2 regions of the Nocardiopsis sp. EMB25 genome follow, and region 2 is predicted to be linked to the other one. Evidence: riboswitches for the same ligand, from Rfam matches in the RefSeq annotation. Region 2 holds a riboswitch; the other holds the start of a gene.
The links. A riboswitch is a leader RNA that binds a small molecule or an ion and turns the genes downstream of it on or off. The one in region 2 is predicted to bind cobalamin.
Positions count from the first base shown of each region.

Region 1: it holds a riboswitch for cobalamin, as region 2 does, so the genes downstream of both, KIK06_RS23730 (ribonucleoside-diphosphate reductase subunit alpha) here and KIK06_RS25450 (CoA-acylating methylmalonate-semialdehyde dehydrogenase) in region 2, are expected to answer to the same signal.

Region 1 covers NZ_JAMTDN010000001.1:5,351,797-5,359,161, reverse strand. Annotated here, with positions in the region: gene KIK06_RS23745 (hypothetical protein) at 1-59, shown strand, start outside; gene KIK06_RS23740 (hypothetical protein) at 56-256, shown strand; gene KIK06_RS23735 (ribonucleotide-diphosphate reductase subunit beta) at 435-1,517, opposite strand; gene KIK06_RS23730 (ribonucleoside-diphosphate reductase subunit alpha) at 1,657-4,206, opposite strand; cobalamin riboswitch at 4,359-4,551, opposite strand; gene KIK06_RS23725 (hypothetical protein) at 4,857-5,429, opposite strand; gene KIK06_RS23720 (NYN domain-containing protein) at 5,456-7,207, opposite strand.
Region 2 covers NZ_JAMTDN010000001.1:5,712,594-5,719,958, reverse strand. Annotated here, with positions in the region: gene mmsB (3-hydroxyisobutyrate dehydrogenase) at 1-687, opposite strand, end outside; gene KIK06_RS25460 (enoyl-CoA hydratase/isomerase family protein) at 684-1,805, opposite strand; gene KIK06_RS25455 (acyl-CoA dehydrogenase family protein) at 1,805-2,944, opposite strand; gene KIK06_RS25450 (CoA-acylating methylmalonate-semialdehyde dehydrogenase) at 2,955-4,481, opposite strand; cobalamin riboswitch at 4,697-4,883, opposite strand; gene KIK06_RS25445 (TetR/AcrR family transcriptional regulator) at 5,012-5,599, opposite strand; gene KIK06_RS25440 (WD40/YVTN/BNR-like repeat-containing protein) at 6,033-7,136, shown strand; gene KIK06_RS25435 (MoaD/ThiS family protein) at 7,138-7,365, shown strand, end outside.

The DNA of each region.
Region 1 (7,365 bases), 360 kb from region 2:
CCGGTGACCACCACACCATGTGGGCACTGCTCACCCGACGCCAGCGGGAGGGCGCGTGATCGACGACCACCCGTGGGGTGACAACTTCGAGGGCCCCGACCCCGGGCCTCCCAGACGGCACGAGGAGGCACCCCCGACGCCCGGTACGGCGGTGGACGCGGTCGGCCTCGCGCTGGTGTGCGCGCCCCGCGCGGCCACCGATCCGATCGGCCGCGTCCAGGCCGTACTCCGAGCCGCCGCGAACCCCCCGCTCTGACGCGGACCACGGCAGCACACCCGGACACGAGAAAGGGTGCCCCCGCCTCCGAAGAGACGGGGGCACCCCCGCGTCCGCCCGTCGGGCGGGGAAGGCCCGGTCGCGCCTACCGGGCCTCCTCTCGCATCGGCCCTCCGCCCCCTCCGCCGACGGGGAGGGAGGGCCGGGTCGGTGCGGATCAGTCCCAGTCCAGGCCGCCGCCGGTCTGGTACTCGATCACGCGAGTCTCGAAGAAGTTCTTCTCCTTCTGCAGGTCCATCATCTCCGACATCCACGGGAACGGGTTCTCCGTCTCGCCGAAGATGGGCGCCAGACCGATCTGCTCGGCACGGCGGTCGGTGATGAAGTGCATGTACTTCTCGCACAGCTCCGCGTTGAGGCCCAGCACGCCGCGCGGCATGGTCTCGCGGCCGTAGGCGACCTCCAGCTCACAGGCCTCCGCGAGCATCGTGCGGACCTCGGCCTGGAACTCCTCGGTCCACAGGTGCGGGTTCTCGATCTTGATCTGGTTGATCACGTCGATGCCGAAGTTCAGGTGGATCGACTCGTCGCGCAGGATGTACTGGTACTGCTCGGCGATGCCGACCATCTTGTTGCGGCGGCCCAGCGACAGGATCTGCGCGAAGCCCGTGTAGAACCACATGCCCTCGAAGATCACGTAGAACGCGACCAGGTCCCGCAGGAACGCCTGGTCGGCCTCCGGCGTACCGGTCCTGAAGTCGGGGTCCTCCAGGTTCTGCGTGTACTTGAGCGCCCACGCGTCCTTGGCCGTGATCGACGGGATCTCCCGGTACATGTTGAAGAGCTCGCCCTCGTCCAGGCCCAGGCTCTCGCAGATGTACTGGAAGGTGTGCGTGTGCACGGCCTCCTCGAAGGCCTGGCGCAGCAGGTACTGGCGGCACTCCGGGTTGGTCAGCTGGCGGTACACGGCCAGGACGATGTTGTTGGCCACCAGCGACTCGGCGGTGGCGAAGAAGCCGAGGTTGCGCTTGAGCATCAGGCGCTCGTCCTCGGTCAGCCCGTCCTTGGACTTCCACAGCGCGATGTCGGCCTGCATCGCGACCTCGGTCGGCATCCAGTGGTTGTTGCAACCCGCCAGGTACTTCTCCCACGCCCACGTGTACTTGAGCGGGAGCAGCTGGTTGACGTCGGCGCGGGCGTTGATCATCGCCTTGTCGTCGACGTTGACGCGCTCGGCGTCACGCTCGATCTCCCCGAGACCGCTGGTCGCGCTGGCACTGTTGTCGGCTGCTGTGGTCATGCTGCGGTCGCTTTCCGTGTCTCCGGCCGGGCCGGACGTTGGTGTTGCGTGATGTCTGGGGCCGGGGCCCGAACCGGGGCCGCCCACGACGCGCGCGGACGGCCCCTCGGTTCGTGGCTCCCCGACGGGGTGGGGCCCGCTACTGGCAGGCCTCGCACTCGGGGTCCTCGATGGAGCAGGCCTGGCCGTCCACGATCTCGAACTCGTCCTCACCGGCGGCGGTGGGCGCGGGGCTCGGAGCGGGGCTCGGGCTCGGCGAGGGGGAGGGAGACGGGCTCGGCGCGGGGGCCGGGGCCGGGGTCGCGGACACGGCGTTGAGGCGCCCGTCCGTTCCCTTCAGCGTGCTCTTCTCCACGTGGGTGGCGCTCTGCGAACGCAGGTAGTACGTGGTCTTCAGACCCGAGCGCCACGCCCGACGGTACAGGGCGTCGAGCTTGCGACCGCTGGGAGCGGCCATGTACAGGTTCAGCGACTGAGCCTGGTCGATCCACTTCTGGCGGCGCGACCCGGCGTCGACCAGCCAGTTCGGGTCGACCTCGAAGGCCGTGGCGTACAGGGCCTTGAGGTCGGCGGGAACACGGTCGATGGCGCCCAGGCTGCCGTCGTGCATCTTCAGCTGCGAGACCATGTCGTCGTCCCACAGGCCGCGCTCCTTGAGGTCGCGGACCAGGTACGGGTTGACGACGGTGAAGTCGCCGGACATGTTCGACTTGACGAACAGGTTCCGGTAGACCGGCTCGATCGACTGGCCCACACCGGTGATGTTGGCGATGGTCGCGGTCGGGGCGATCGCCATCACGTTGGAGTTGCGCATCCCGGTGGCGCGCACCCGCTCACGCAGCGAGTCCCAGTCCAGGGTCTCGCCCCGGTCGACGTCCAGGTCACCGCCCCGCGCCTCGGCGAGCGCGCGCAGCGAGTCGATCGGCAGGACGCCCTTGCTCCACAGCGACCCGTCGAAGGTCTCGTAGGAACCGCGCTCGGCCGCGAGCTCCATGGACGCCTCGATGGCGTAGTAGCTGATCAGCTCCATGCTCTCGTCGGCGAAGTCGACGGCGCCCTCGGAGGCGAACGGGGTGCGCAGCTTGAACAGCGCGTCCTGGAAGCCCATGAGGCCCAGACCCACCGGACGGTGGCGCATGTTCGCGCGGCGCGCCTCGGGGATCGTGTAGAAGTTCACGTCGATGACGTTGTCGAGCATCCGCACGGCGGTGCGCACGGTGCGGCGCAGGCGCTCGGCGTCCAGGCCGTTGGGGCCGGTGTGCTGGGCCAGGTTGACCGAGCCCAGGTTGCAGACGGCGACCTCGTCGGCGCTGGTGTTCAGCGTGATCTCGGTGCACAGGTTGGACGAGTGCACGACACCCGAGTGCTGCTGCGGGGAGCGCAGGTTGCACGGGTCCTTGAACGTGATCCACGGGTGGCCGGTCTCGAACAGCATGGTGAGCATGCGGCGCCACAGGTCGACGGCCTGGACCTTCTTGAAGACCTTGATCCGCCCCGCCTCGGCCTCGGCCTCGTAGTGGGCGTATGCCTCGGCGAACTCGGTCCCGTACTTGTCGTGCAGGTCGGTGACCTCGTCCGGCGAGAACAGCGTCCAGGAGCCGCCCTCCTCCACACGCTTCATGAACAGGTCCGGAACCCAGTTCGCGGTGTTCATGTCGTGGGTGCGGCGACGCTCGTCACCGGTGTTCTTGCGGAGGTCGAGGAACTCCTCGATGTCGATGTGCCAGGTCTCCAGGTAGGCGCAGACCGCGCCCTTGCGCTTGCCGCCCTGGTTGACCGCGACGGCGGTGTCGTTGGCGATCTTCAGGAACGGGACGACGCCCTGGCTCTTGCCGTTGGTGCCGCGGATGTGCGAGCCGAGGCCGCGCACCGGCGTCCAGTCGTTGCCGAGGCCGCCCGAGTACTTGGACAGCATCGCGTTGTTGCTGATGCCGTGGAAGATCGAGTGGAGGTCGTCGCCGACGGTGGTGAGGAAGCAGGACGACAGCTGCGCGCGCACCGTCCCCGAGTTGAACAGGGTCGGCGTGGAGGCCATGAAGTCGAACGAGGACAGCAGCTCGTAGAACTCGATGGCGCGGGCGTCGCGGTCGTCCTCGTTCAGGGCCAGACCCATGGCGACGCGCATGAAGAACGCCTGCGGCAGCTCGTAGCGGACCTCGTCGCTGTGCAGGAAGTAGCGGTCGTAGAGGGTCTGGATGCCGAGGAAGGTGAAGTTCTCGTCCCGCTCGGGGCGCAGGGCGGCCCCCAGGCGCTCCAGGTCGAACGTGGCCAGGGCCGGGTCGAGCTGGCCGAGGTCGATGCCGCGGCCGACGTAGGCGGCCAGGTAGGCGGCGTAGCGGTCGGCCATCTCGGACTGGCTGGCGGCCTGCGGGGCGCCCGCGATGAAGGTGAGGGCCTCGCGGCGGAGCTTGTCCAGCAGCAGGCGGGCGGCCACGTAGGAGTAGTCGGGATCGACCTCCACGAAGCTGCGGGCTGCCATGACCAGGGCGAGCTCCACCTCGGCGTCCGAGATGCCGGGGTAGAACCCGCGGCGCGCCTCGGTGAGGACCTTGTCCGCCGAAACACCGGTGAGCCGCGCGCAGGCCTCGGTTACGACGTGCTCGATCCGGTCGACGGCGGCGGGGGGCGCGCCGTCGTGGGTCGGCTCGGGCCGAACGGATGCGGGCACGGCCTCGACGTCAAGGGTCATACAGCGGCTCCAACCTCGGTAGAAGAGTCCCGGCGGGGAGGGACACGAGAAACACGGCCACGGCACACCGGTGGTCCGACACGCTGAGTGCGCGTGGTCACGTGACCGGTGGGTCGCGGTGGCCCGCTCTCGAAGCCCCGTCGTCGGCGCACGGTCGGTGCGCGCTGGCGGCAGGTCCTCGGGCTCACGGGCGCCCTCCTGACCGTCGCTCCCCGGGGGTCACTCGGGGGAGTCTCGTGTGCGACGCAGATCGATCCCGCTCACCGCTGCGGGGCAGCCCCGGATTCACACCGGGTTCCCTCTTGCCTCACCCCTGGGGGGTGAACCACCAGCGGGAGAGATACTACATCTAGGGGATGGGGCGTTGGAACACCGCAAGATGATGGCGTGTCATCGATTTTCTGGCCGCGGCGACCATGGCTGAGGGCACGCCCGAGACGTGGTATGGGGCGCGTCGATCCATCTGCTTCGTGGGGGTTTCGCTCACCGATCCGGGGGTGTTCGCGACCGCGACCGGACACAGCCTAGGGGCCCGCGAGGGGTGTGACGCACCAGGCGCGTCAGAAAGCTCACGACCGCGTCGCGGGTCACGTCGGGGGCGCGCTCCGGACCCGGCCGACGACCGGCGCCCGGACCGGGCCCGCCGGGGGTCAGTCGCCGTCCAGCAGGCCGTCCAGGTCGTCCTCCCCCAGTCCCAGGTCGGTGCGGATGCGGAAGCGAATCCTCAGGAGCTCGTCCAGCAGGTCCCGCACGTACGGGGAGGCGGTGGCGTCCAGATGCGCGCGGATCCCGGCGGTCGCCCAGCGCTCAGCGCCCCCGAGGTCGTCGTGGGCGTAGAGCACCTCCGCGATGTGCACGTGGGTGGGCAGCCCCAGCAACGACTCGTTCTCCAGGCGTTTGAGCTGCGCATAGGCCCGGTCTGCCTCGTCCAGTTGCAGCAGGGCGCCCGCGCTCAGGGCACGCGCGTCGATCACCGTCGGGCCGCCGTCGTCGATCGCCCGTTGGTAGGCCGCGCACGCGTGCTCGTACTCCTGGGCGATCTCCCACTGCTCCCCCGCGCGGACGAACAGTTCGGCGCGGGTGATCTCGCTCCCGGCGTCCACACGGTTGGCCAGGTCCTGCAACTGGGCGGCGACGGGGCCGTGCTCACCCGACCGGACGGCGTGGAACTCCATACGGTCGAGATCTGCCGTCGTCACGTGGGTCAACCGCATCGCCCCCATCCCCTACTCGCACTCCCACGCGCCGATCAGGGCCTGGCGCGCTCCAGTGCCTGCCAGAACCCCTGGCGCAGTCCGTCCCGGACCTCGTCCCTCAACAGGTGGTCGATCGGCAGCGAAGAGCCCTGGAGCAGACGCGCCTCCAGGTCGGAGGGCATCCGGGGTCTCCGGGCGAGAACCGCCTCGACCCACAGGGCGGGCGCCTCGCGCGCGATCGACTCCGCGAAGTCGTTCCCTTCTTTGCGTGCGACATGCACCGCATCGTCAACGGTATGCGCGGCGGCGCGTGTCTGCTGGGGATATCCAGGACTGGAACCGGGTTCCTGGTGTCCCCGAGGATCGAAGCGTTCGTCGTGTTCGGGACCAGTACGTGGCGGACCCCCGTATCCGGGAGCCGCCCCGCCGCGGCGGGCGGCGTCAGTTTCCGTACTGGTCCCATAGGTAGGGTTTGCGTCGTTCGCACCCCCGAAACCCGCATTGTCCCCCGGACCGAAGCGTGGGTCCGCCTGGGGCGGCGGCCCGCTTCTCTGCGGCGGCGGGTGGCCCTGGGGGTTGTCGGAGGCGAAGGAGCGCTGCGGCCCGGTTCCCCCCGCGAAGGACTGCTGGGGCCCCGTCCCACCGGCGAACGGCTGCTGCGCGTCGGCCGCGCCCGCGAAGGACTGCTGGCTCCCCGTCCCGCCCGCGAAGGACTGCTGTGGCCCCGTGCCGGCCGTGAACGCGGGCTGGGGGCCCGCCGCGGCATGGGTGTTGGCACCGGGCTGCGGGGAGGCTGGTCTGCCGGAAAGGCCGTATCCGTTCTGCTCCGCGCCCCGCACCGGTTGGTCTCCGGGAGGATAGACCCCCTGGCCGTTCTGCCCGCCGGGTCCGGTCGGCGACGGCGTCGTGCCCGGGTAGGCGCCGTTGCCGTTCATCGGGGTCTGGGCGCCCGAGGGGAAGCCGTTGGCGTCGATCGGGCCCGGTTGCCGGGTGTCCGTGGCCGGACCGGCGAGGTGGTCGCCGCGCTGCTGGGCGAGGGACCGCCGCATCGCGCGCAACTGCTCCATGGCACTGCCCTGCGGAACGGGCTGGGGCCCGGTTCCCGCGAAGATCCCCTCCAGACCGCCGCCCGTGGTCCCGGCGGGCTCGACCCGGCTGCCCCCGGGCTGGGCCTCGACCGGCTGGCGGGGGGTCTCGGGAGCCGACCGGGCACGGCCGTTCGCGAACGGCGTCGTGGTCTTGGCCGCGTTCTCCTGGGAGGATCCGCCGCTGGTGAGCAGGTTGACGTGTGGGCGCAGGTGACCGGCGCCGATCTCGATGAGGTCGTCGCACTCCCGGCGCAGGGTGCGGGAGATGGTCCAGTTGCCCTCGACGGAGATGTGCACGACGGTGACGCGGACGCCCAGGTCCTGCACGTCCGCGACGACGGACGCCATGTCCTCGTCACCGCTCACCAGGACGGCGTCGCACAGCACACCGGTGCGGGCCAGGGTGGTGAGATCGCGTTGGACGTAGCTCTCCACTCCCTCGCGGCGACCGGGCCGTATCCGGGCCGCGCGGAACTTGATGCCGGGGATGTCGGCGATGCCGTCCTGTTCCTGGGTGCGCCGGTCGTCGGCGACGGCCTCGTACCAGTAGCAGCGCAGGAGCGGCAGGCCGGTGCGATCCCGCGCCACCTCGTTGAGGAACTGGACGAGACCGGAGTAGTCCCAGGAGACGGAGTCCCGGTTGCGGGTTCCGTGTACGGCCATCGCGCCGTCCGCGAGAAGGTATCCCGCGTCGACGAACAACGCGCAGCGGTCCACGTGACACCGCCCCCTTCCCTGTTGATTCTGGGGCCATACCCATGACCGGGCCACAGCCTAGCCAAGTCTGTCTCGTTTTGCGTGCCAGCCGCGAACACCCACCGTTACGGTCACGCTACGCATGAACGAACATCCGAGGTGACTCGGGCTTTCCGCAT
Region 2 (7,365 bases):
GACCGGCCCGGGCACCGGGCAGTTGGTGGTCAGCGACCAGCACTGCCCGGACGCGGTCGAGACCACGTCGTACAGCGCCTGGTGGGTGAGCCCCAGCCGCTCGCCGAGCACGAACGCCTCGCTGACCGCGATCATCGACGCGCCCAGCACCATGTTGTTGCAGATCTTCGCGGCCTGCCCGCCCCCTGGCCCGCCGCAGTGGACCACCTTGCGGCCCATCGCGGACAGCAGCGGCTCCACGTCGGCGAAGTCGGCGCCCTCGGCCCCCACCATGAAGGTGAGCGTCGCGGCGGTCGCGCCCACGACACCGCCCGAGACCGGGGCGTCCACGGCACGGTGGCCCGCGGCGACGGCCTCGGCGTTGGCGGCCCGGGCGTCGGCCACGTCCACGGTCGAGCAGTCCACGAACAGCGTCCCGGGGCGGGCGGCGGCCAACAGCCCCGCGCCTCCGTCGGCGCCCAGGTAGGCGGTGAGCAGGTGCCGGCCGCTCGGCAGCATCGTGACGACCACGTCGGCCTTGGCGACCGCGTCCACCGCGCTGTCGGCGACGCGGACGCCCGACTCGGCGGCCTTGGCCAGGGCCTCGGGCACCAGGTCGAAACCGGTGACCGTGTGCCCGGCGGTCACGAGGTTGGCGGCCATGGGCCCACCCATGTTGCCCAGTCCGACGAACGCGACGGCGGTCATGCGCGGCTCCCCTCGTCGATGAGTCCCAGCGGTCCGTCCGGCGCGGCCGTGAAGAACCGCGCCACGTGGCTGTCGGACACCTCCGCCAGCCGGTCCGGCGCCCACGTCGGGCTCCGGTCCTTGTCGATCACCTGCGCCCGCACGCCCTCGACCAGGTCGGGCGAGGACAGCAGGGCGCACGAGACCCGGTACTCCTGCTCCAGGACCGCCTCCAGCGTGGGCAGCTCCCGGGCCCGGCGCAGCGCCGCCAGGGCGACCTTCACCGAGGTGGGCGACTTGCTCTCGATGACGTCGGCGGCGCGCGCGGCGTCCTTGTCGCCGTGGGAGCGCAGCCGGTCGACGATCTCCTCGGCGGTGTCGGCGGAGTAGCAGGCGTCGATCCAGTGCCGGGAACCGGCCAGGTCACCGGCCGGGGCGGTCTCGGCGAACCGGCCGACGGCGTCGGCGACGTCCTCGGCGGAGGCGGCCTTGGTGAGCGCGTCGGCCAGGTCGGCCAGCCGCTCGGACGGGACGAAGTGGTCGGCGAGCCCGGTGTACACGGCGTCCCCGGGGCCGACGGGAGCGGCGGTCAGGGCCATGTGCGTGCCGGTCTCCCCGGGGGCCCGGGACAGCAGGAAGGTGCCGCCGACGTCGGGCACGAACCCGATCGTGGCCTCGGGCATGCCGACGGTGGAGCGCTCGGTGACCACGCGGACGCTCCCGTGCGCGGACACGCCCACCCCGCCGCCCATGACGACGCCGTCCATGAGCGCGACGTACGGCTTGGTGAACCGGGCGATGTGCGCGTTGAGCAGGTACTCGTCGCGCCAGAAGGCGGCGGCCTCGTGACCGTCCTCCTTGGCGCTGGCCTGGATGGAGCGGATGTCGCCGCCCGCGCACAGGCCGCGCTCCCCCGCCCCGTCGATGAGCACGGCGGCCACGGCGTCGTCGCCCTCCCAGGCGGTGAGGGCGGCCTCGACGTCCCGCACCATGGCGTGGTTGAGGGCGTTGATCGCGCGGGGCCGGTTCAGGGTGATGCGGCCGAGCCCGCCCTCGACGCGCGCCACGACCTCGGCGTCGGGCGGGGTGGGCAGGGCGGCTCCGGTGGACGTGGTGGCGGCTCCGGGTGTCTCGGACATCAGGCGGCCCCGGTGAGTCCGCGAGCGATGATCAGGCTCATGATCTCGTTGGTTCCTTCCAGGATTCGGTGCACCCGCAGGTCGCGGACGATCTTCTCAATCCCGTACTCGGTGAGGTACCCGTACCCCCCGTGCAGTTGGAGGGCCTCGTCGGCGACGGTGTACCCGGCTTCGGTGGCGAACCGCTTGGCCATGGCGCACAGCTGCTGCGCCTCGGGGTCGCCCGCGTCCAGAGCCGCGGCGGCCCGCCACAGCAGGGACCGTGCGGCCTCCAGCTCCGTGGCCATCCCGGCGAGCCGGAACCGCAGCGCCTGGGCGTTGATCAGCGGTGATCCGAACGCCTCCCGGTCGCCCAGGTAGGCGGTACTGGCCTCCAGGGCGGCACGGCCCCCGCCGAGCGAGCAGGCGGCGATCCCGAGCCGGCCGCCGTTGAGGCCGTGCATCGCGATCCGGAAGCCGTCGCCCTCCTCCCCCAGACGGCGGTCGGCCGGGACCCGGACGGCGTCCAGGATCACCTGGCGCGTGGGTTGGGCGTTCCAGCCCATCTTGGTCTCGTTGGCGCCGAAGGACAGCCCCGGGTCGTCGCGGTGGACGACGAACGCGGACACGCCGGAGGATCCGGTGTCCCCGGTCCGGGCCATGACCAGGTACACCTCAGACGCGCCCGCGCCGGAGATGAACTGCTTGGTGCCGGTGATGACGTAGTGGTCGCCGTCGCGCTCGGCGCGCGTGCCGAGCGCGGCGGCGTCGGAGCCCGCGCCGGGTTCGGTGAGGCAGTAGCTGCCCAGGGTCTGGGCGGAGCAGAGGTCGGGCAGCCAGCGGGCCCGCTGTTCGTCGGAGCCGTAGCGGTCGACCATCCAGGCGACCATGTTGTGGATGGACAGGTACCCGGCGATGGACGGGCAGCCGGTGGCCAGGGCCTCGAAGACGATGGCGCCGTCGAGGCGGGTCAGGCCGGAGCCCCCGGACCCCTCGCCGACGTACACGCCGCCCAGTCCGAGTTCGGCGGCCTTGCGGAGCACGTCCACGGGGAAGTGCTTGGCCTGGTCCCACTCGACGGCGTGCGGCGCGAGGTGCTCGCGGGCGAAGTCGCGGGCGGTCTCGGCCAGGATGAGCTGGTCCTCGGTGAGTGTGTTCAACGGGGGCCGCCTAGCGCATGACCGGGATCGTGAAGCTGGCGCCCTCCTTGGCCCCGGACGGCCACCGGGAGGTGACGGTCTTGGTGCGCGTGTGGAACCGGATCGAGTCGGGGCCGTGCTGGTTGAGGTCGCCGAACCCGGACCGCTTCCAGCCGCCGAAGGTGTGGTAGGCGACGGGGACCGGGATCGGCACGTTGACGCCGACCATGCCGGTGTTGACGCGCTGGGAGAAGTCGCGGGCGGTGTCGCCGTCGCGGGTGAAGATCGCGACGCCGTTGCCGTACTCGTGCTCGCTGGGCAGGCGGAGGGCCTCCTCGTAGGTGTCCGCGCGCACGACGGAGAGCACGGGGCCGAAGATCTCCTCGCGGTAGATCCGCATGTCGGTGGTGACCCGGTCGAAGAGGCTGGGGCCGGTGAAGAACCCGTCCTCGTATCCGGGGACGGTGTGCCCGCGCCCGTCCATGACCAGTTCCGCGCCCTCCTCGACGCCCAGGTCCACGTAGCGCTCGACCCGCTCCAGGGCCTCGCGCGTGACGAGCGGGCCGAAGTCGGCGTCGGGGTCGTGGGAGGGCCCGACGCGGAGGGCGCCGATGCGCTCGGTGAGGCGGGCGACCAGGGCGTCGGCGGTCTCCCGCCCGACCGGGACGGCCACGGACACGGCCATGCAGCGTTCGCCCGCGGACCCGTAACCGGCGCCGAGCAGGGCGTCCACGGCCTGGTCGAGGTCGGCGTCGGGCATGACGATCATGTGGTTCTTGGCCCCGCCGAAGCACTGGGCCCGCTTACCGTGCGCGGTCGCGGTCGTGTAGACGTACTCGGCGATGGGGGTGGAGCCGACGAACCCGACGGCGGCCACGCGGGGGTCGGTGAGCAGGGTGTCGACGGTCTCCTTGCCGCCGTTGACGACGTTGAGCACGCCCGGGGGCAGCCCCGCCTCGAGGAAGAGCTCGGCGAGGCGGAGCGGGACGGAGGGGTCGCGCTCGGAGGGCTTGAGGATGAACGCGTTGCCGCAGGCGAGGGAGGGGGCGGCCTTCCAGAGCGGGATCATCGCGGGGAAGTTGAACGGGGTGATGCCCGCGACGACGCCCAGTGGCTGGCGGAGGGAGTGGACGTCGATCCCGGTCCCGGCGTTGTCGGTGAACTCGCCCTTGAGCAGGTGCGGGATCCCGGCGGCGAACTCGACCACCTCCAGGCCGCGCTGGATGTCGCCGTGCGCGTCGGGGACGGTCTTGCCGTGTTCGGCGGACAGGAGGCGGGCGAGGGTGTCGCGCTCGTCGTCGACGAGTTGGAGGAAGCGGAGGAGGACGCGGGCGCGGCGCTGGGGGTTCCAGGCGGCCCACTCGGCCTGGGCGGCCTCGGCGTCGGCGATGACGGCCTCGGTCTCGGCCCGGTCGGCGAGGGGGACGCGGGCCTGCACGGTGCCGTTGTTGGGGTCGTGGACGTCGCCGAAGGCGCCCGACCGCCCGGGGACGTGCTTTCCATGCACGAAGTGCGTGAGTTCGCGGGGCTCGTTGGGTTCGTGGGTCTCACTGACCATGGCGCACCAGCTCTCGTCTGGAGGCGGAGCGGGGCACGGGGGCATGGGGGAACGGGGCCGCGATGGTGCGCGGCCGGCCGGGCGGCCCGTGGTGTCGGGTCGCCGGGTTCAGCGGTCGTGCCCGATCGCGTGCCCGGGCGGCGTTCCGTGCCCGGGCCGGGTCGCGTGGGCGCGTACCGGTGCCATGCGTGCTCGCTCCATCCTCGTGGATCACACGGTTGTCGACAGCCGCGGCCGGTATCCTGACTCCCGGATCAGCGCGCTCTCCCCGCCTTCCCGGCTGACGCCAGTGGCATCGTCTGGGCGAGCGCTTCCCGGACACAGTGGCGGGACCGTGCCGGATTCCCACCGGCTTCCCTGCACCGCGGCTCTGTGACGCCCACCATATAGTTGGACGTCCAAGTAAATCCAGGGCCCAGGGAGTGTGACCCGGGCCACACGGGTCGAGGGGGTGTTCTGGGTGGAACCGGAGTCGGCGGCCCGGGACGGGGAGACGGACGGACGCGCGTCGGCGCGCCTGACCGGGGGCGCTACCGGTCCAGCCCCGCGAGGAGCTCGTGGGCCTCGTCCAGATGGGCGGGAACGGCCTCCGGCCCCTCCGCCAGGCGCATCGCGGTGAGCTCGCAGGCCATGGCGACGTGAGCGGCCAGGACGGCCACGGCCTCCGTCGCACCGACCTCCATGAGCGCGTTCGCCAGTTTGTCGGCCCGGCACTGCTGCACCAGGAGGTGGCGGGACTTGAGGTCGTCGCTCTCACGCAGCAGCCGCATCAGCACCGCCGCGTGATCGGGCGACAGGGAGGTGTGCGGACGGACGCCCGCCTCGCGGAGGAGTCCGACCGCGGCACCGAGGTCGTCCCCCACCGAGGCGGACGCCTTCTCGCGCACGTGGGCACACACGCGCTCGATCTCATCCGCGTCGTCCGCGAACAGCACCTGCTGCTTGTCCCCGAAGTACCGGAAGAAGGTGGTACGCCCCACCTCGGCGCGTTCGGCGATCGCCGCGACGGTGACGTTGTCGAATCCGTGCTCGTCGAAGAGCTGGAAGGCGGCCGACACGATCAACGCGCGGGCCTTACGCCGTTTACGGGCGTGGAGCGTGTCCGGGGGGTGGTGCATGAGGCAACCCTATCGAGTGGGAACCCGGTTCTCCGTGAGACTCGAGACCATAAGTACTCTGGTCCCAAAACGCTCCGTGAGCACCTGGGTAGCGGGAAGTCGTTTGGCCGATCTGGTTGCGGACACGGGCGTCGGGCTCAGCCGGGGACCCTACGCACATGTTCCGGTTGGCCCGGAATTTTATTGCAGAACCGACGCCGGGTGACAACCGCCTTCCGGAGACCGGCCGGAGCCGACGTGGAATGTGGTTCCCCACTCACGCAGGTTATGCCACCGATGGGCCGACCATTTTGTCAGCCGACCAAAATTCTCCACCCAACAAAATAGTTAAGTTTCCTAACTATAGGCGCACCGCACAGTTCACGCGACCTCCCCCAGAATGACGGCCCCCTGTGCCACAGTGGGAGACCTGCATCACACCCTGGAGTTGGTTATGACGTATCTCCTGGTCATCGGTACGCGCAAGGGGCTCTTCACCGCCAAGAGCGAGGATCGGCGCGCATGGGAGGTGACCGGCCCCCACCGGCTGGACGCGGCCGACTACGCGAGCATGAGCGCGGTGTACGCCGTCGGCGTCGACCCGCGCTCCGGCCGCATCCTCGCCGGAGCCGAGAGCTCACACTTCGGCCCGAGTGTCTGGTACAGCGACGACAACGGGGCGTCGTGGCACGAACCGGGCACCGCGCCCATCGCCTTCCCCGAGGACACCGACGCCTCGTTCACCCGCGTCTGGCAGTTCGCGTTCGGGCCCGAGCCCGACACGGTGTACGCGGGTGTGGAACCGCACGCCCTCTTCCGGTCGACGGACGCAGGACTGAGCTTCAGGCTGGTGCGTCCCCTCTGGGACCACCCCCACCGCGCGGACTGGTTCCCCGGTGCGGGCGGCGGCGCGATCCACACCATCCTGCCGGGGCTCCTGGGGGCGGGCGACCGCGCTCCGGAGGCCATGACCGTCGCCATGTCCACCGGCGGTGTCTACCAGACCCGCGACGCCGGGGCGACCTGGACACCGGCGAACAAGGGCGTCTCGGCCGTGTTCCTCCCGGACGAGGAGCCCGAGTACGGCCAGTGCGTCCACAAGGTCGCGGCGGCACCGAACGGGGTCCTCTACCTCCAGAACCACCACGGGGTCTACCGCAGCGCGGACCCCGCCGGGGAGGGGTGGACGTCCATCGAGGAGGGCCTGCCCTCCAACTTCGGGTTCGCCGTGGTCACGCACCCGAGCCGTCCGGAAACCGCGCTCACCTTCCCGGTGATCAGCCAGGAGGTGCACCTGCCGCCCGGCGACCGCCTGGGCGTGTACCGCACGGACGACGGCGGTGACAGCTGGCGGCCGGTCACCGAGGGCCTGCCGCAGGAGCCCTACTTCGGGATCGTCCTGCGCGACGCGGCCTGCACGGACGGGGCGGACGTGCCGGGGTTCTACTTCGGCACCCGGACGGGTGACGTCTACGCCGCCACGGACGACGGGGACCGCTGGCACCAGGTGGCCGCCCACCTGCCCGACGTCCTGTGCGTGCGCGCCGTGGAGGTGTGAGATGCGCGTGACGGTCCACCTGCCGGGGCTCCTTCGCGCGGACGCGGACGGCGCCGCCCACGTTCCGGTCGAGGTCGACGACGGCACCGGGCTGCGGGACGTACTGAACGCCCTGACCGCACGGCATCCGGGGCTGGACCGGCGGATCCGCGACGAGCGGGGCGCGCTCCGCCGGTACGTGAACGTGTTCGTCAACGAGGACGAGTGCCGGGGCATCGGCGGCCTGGAC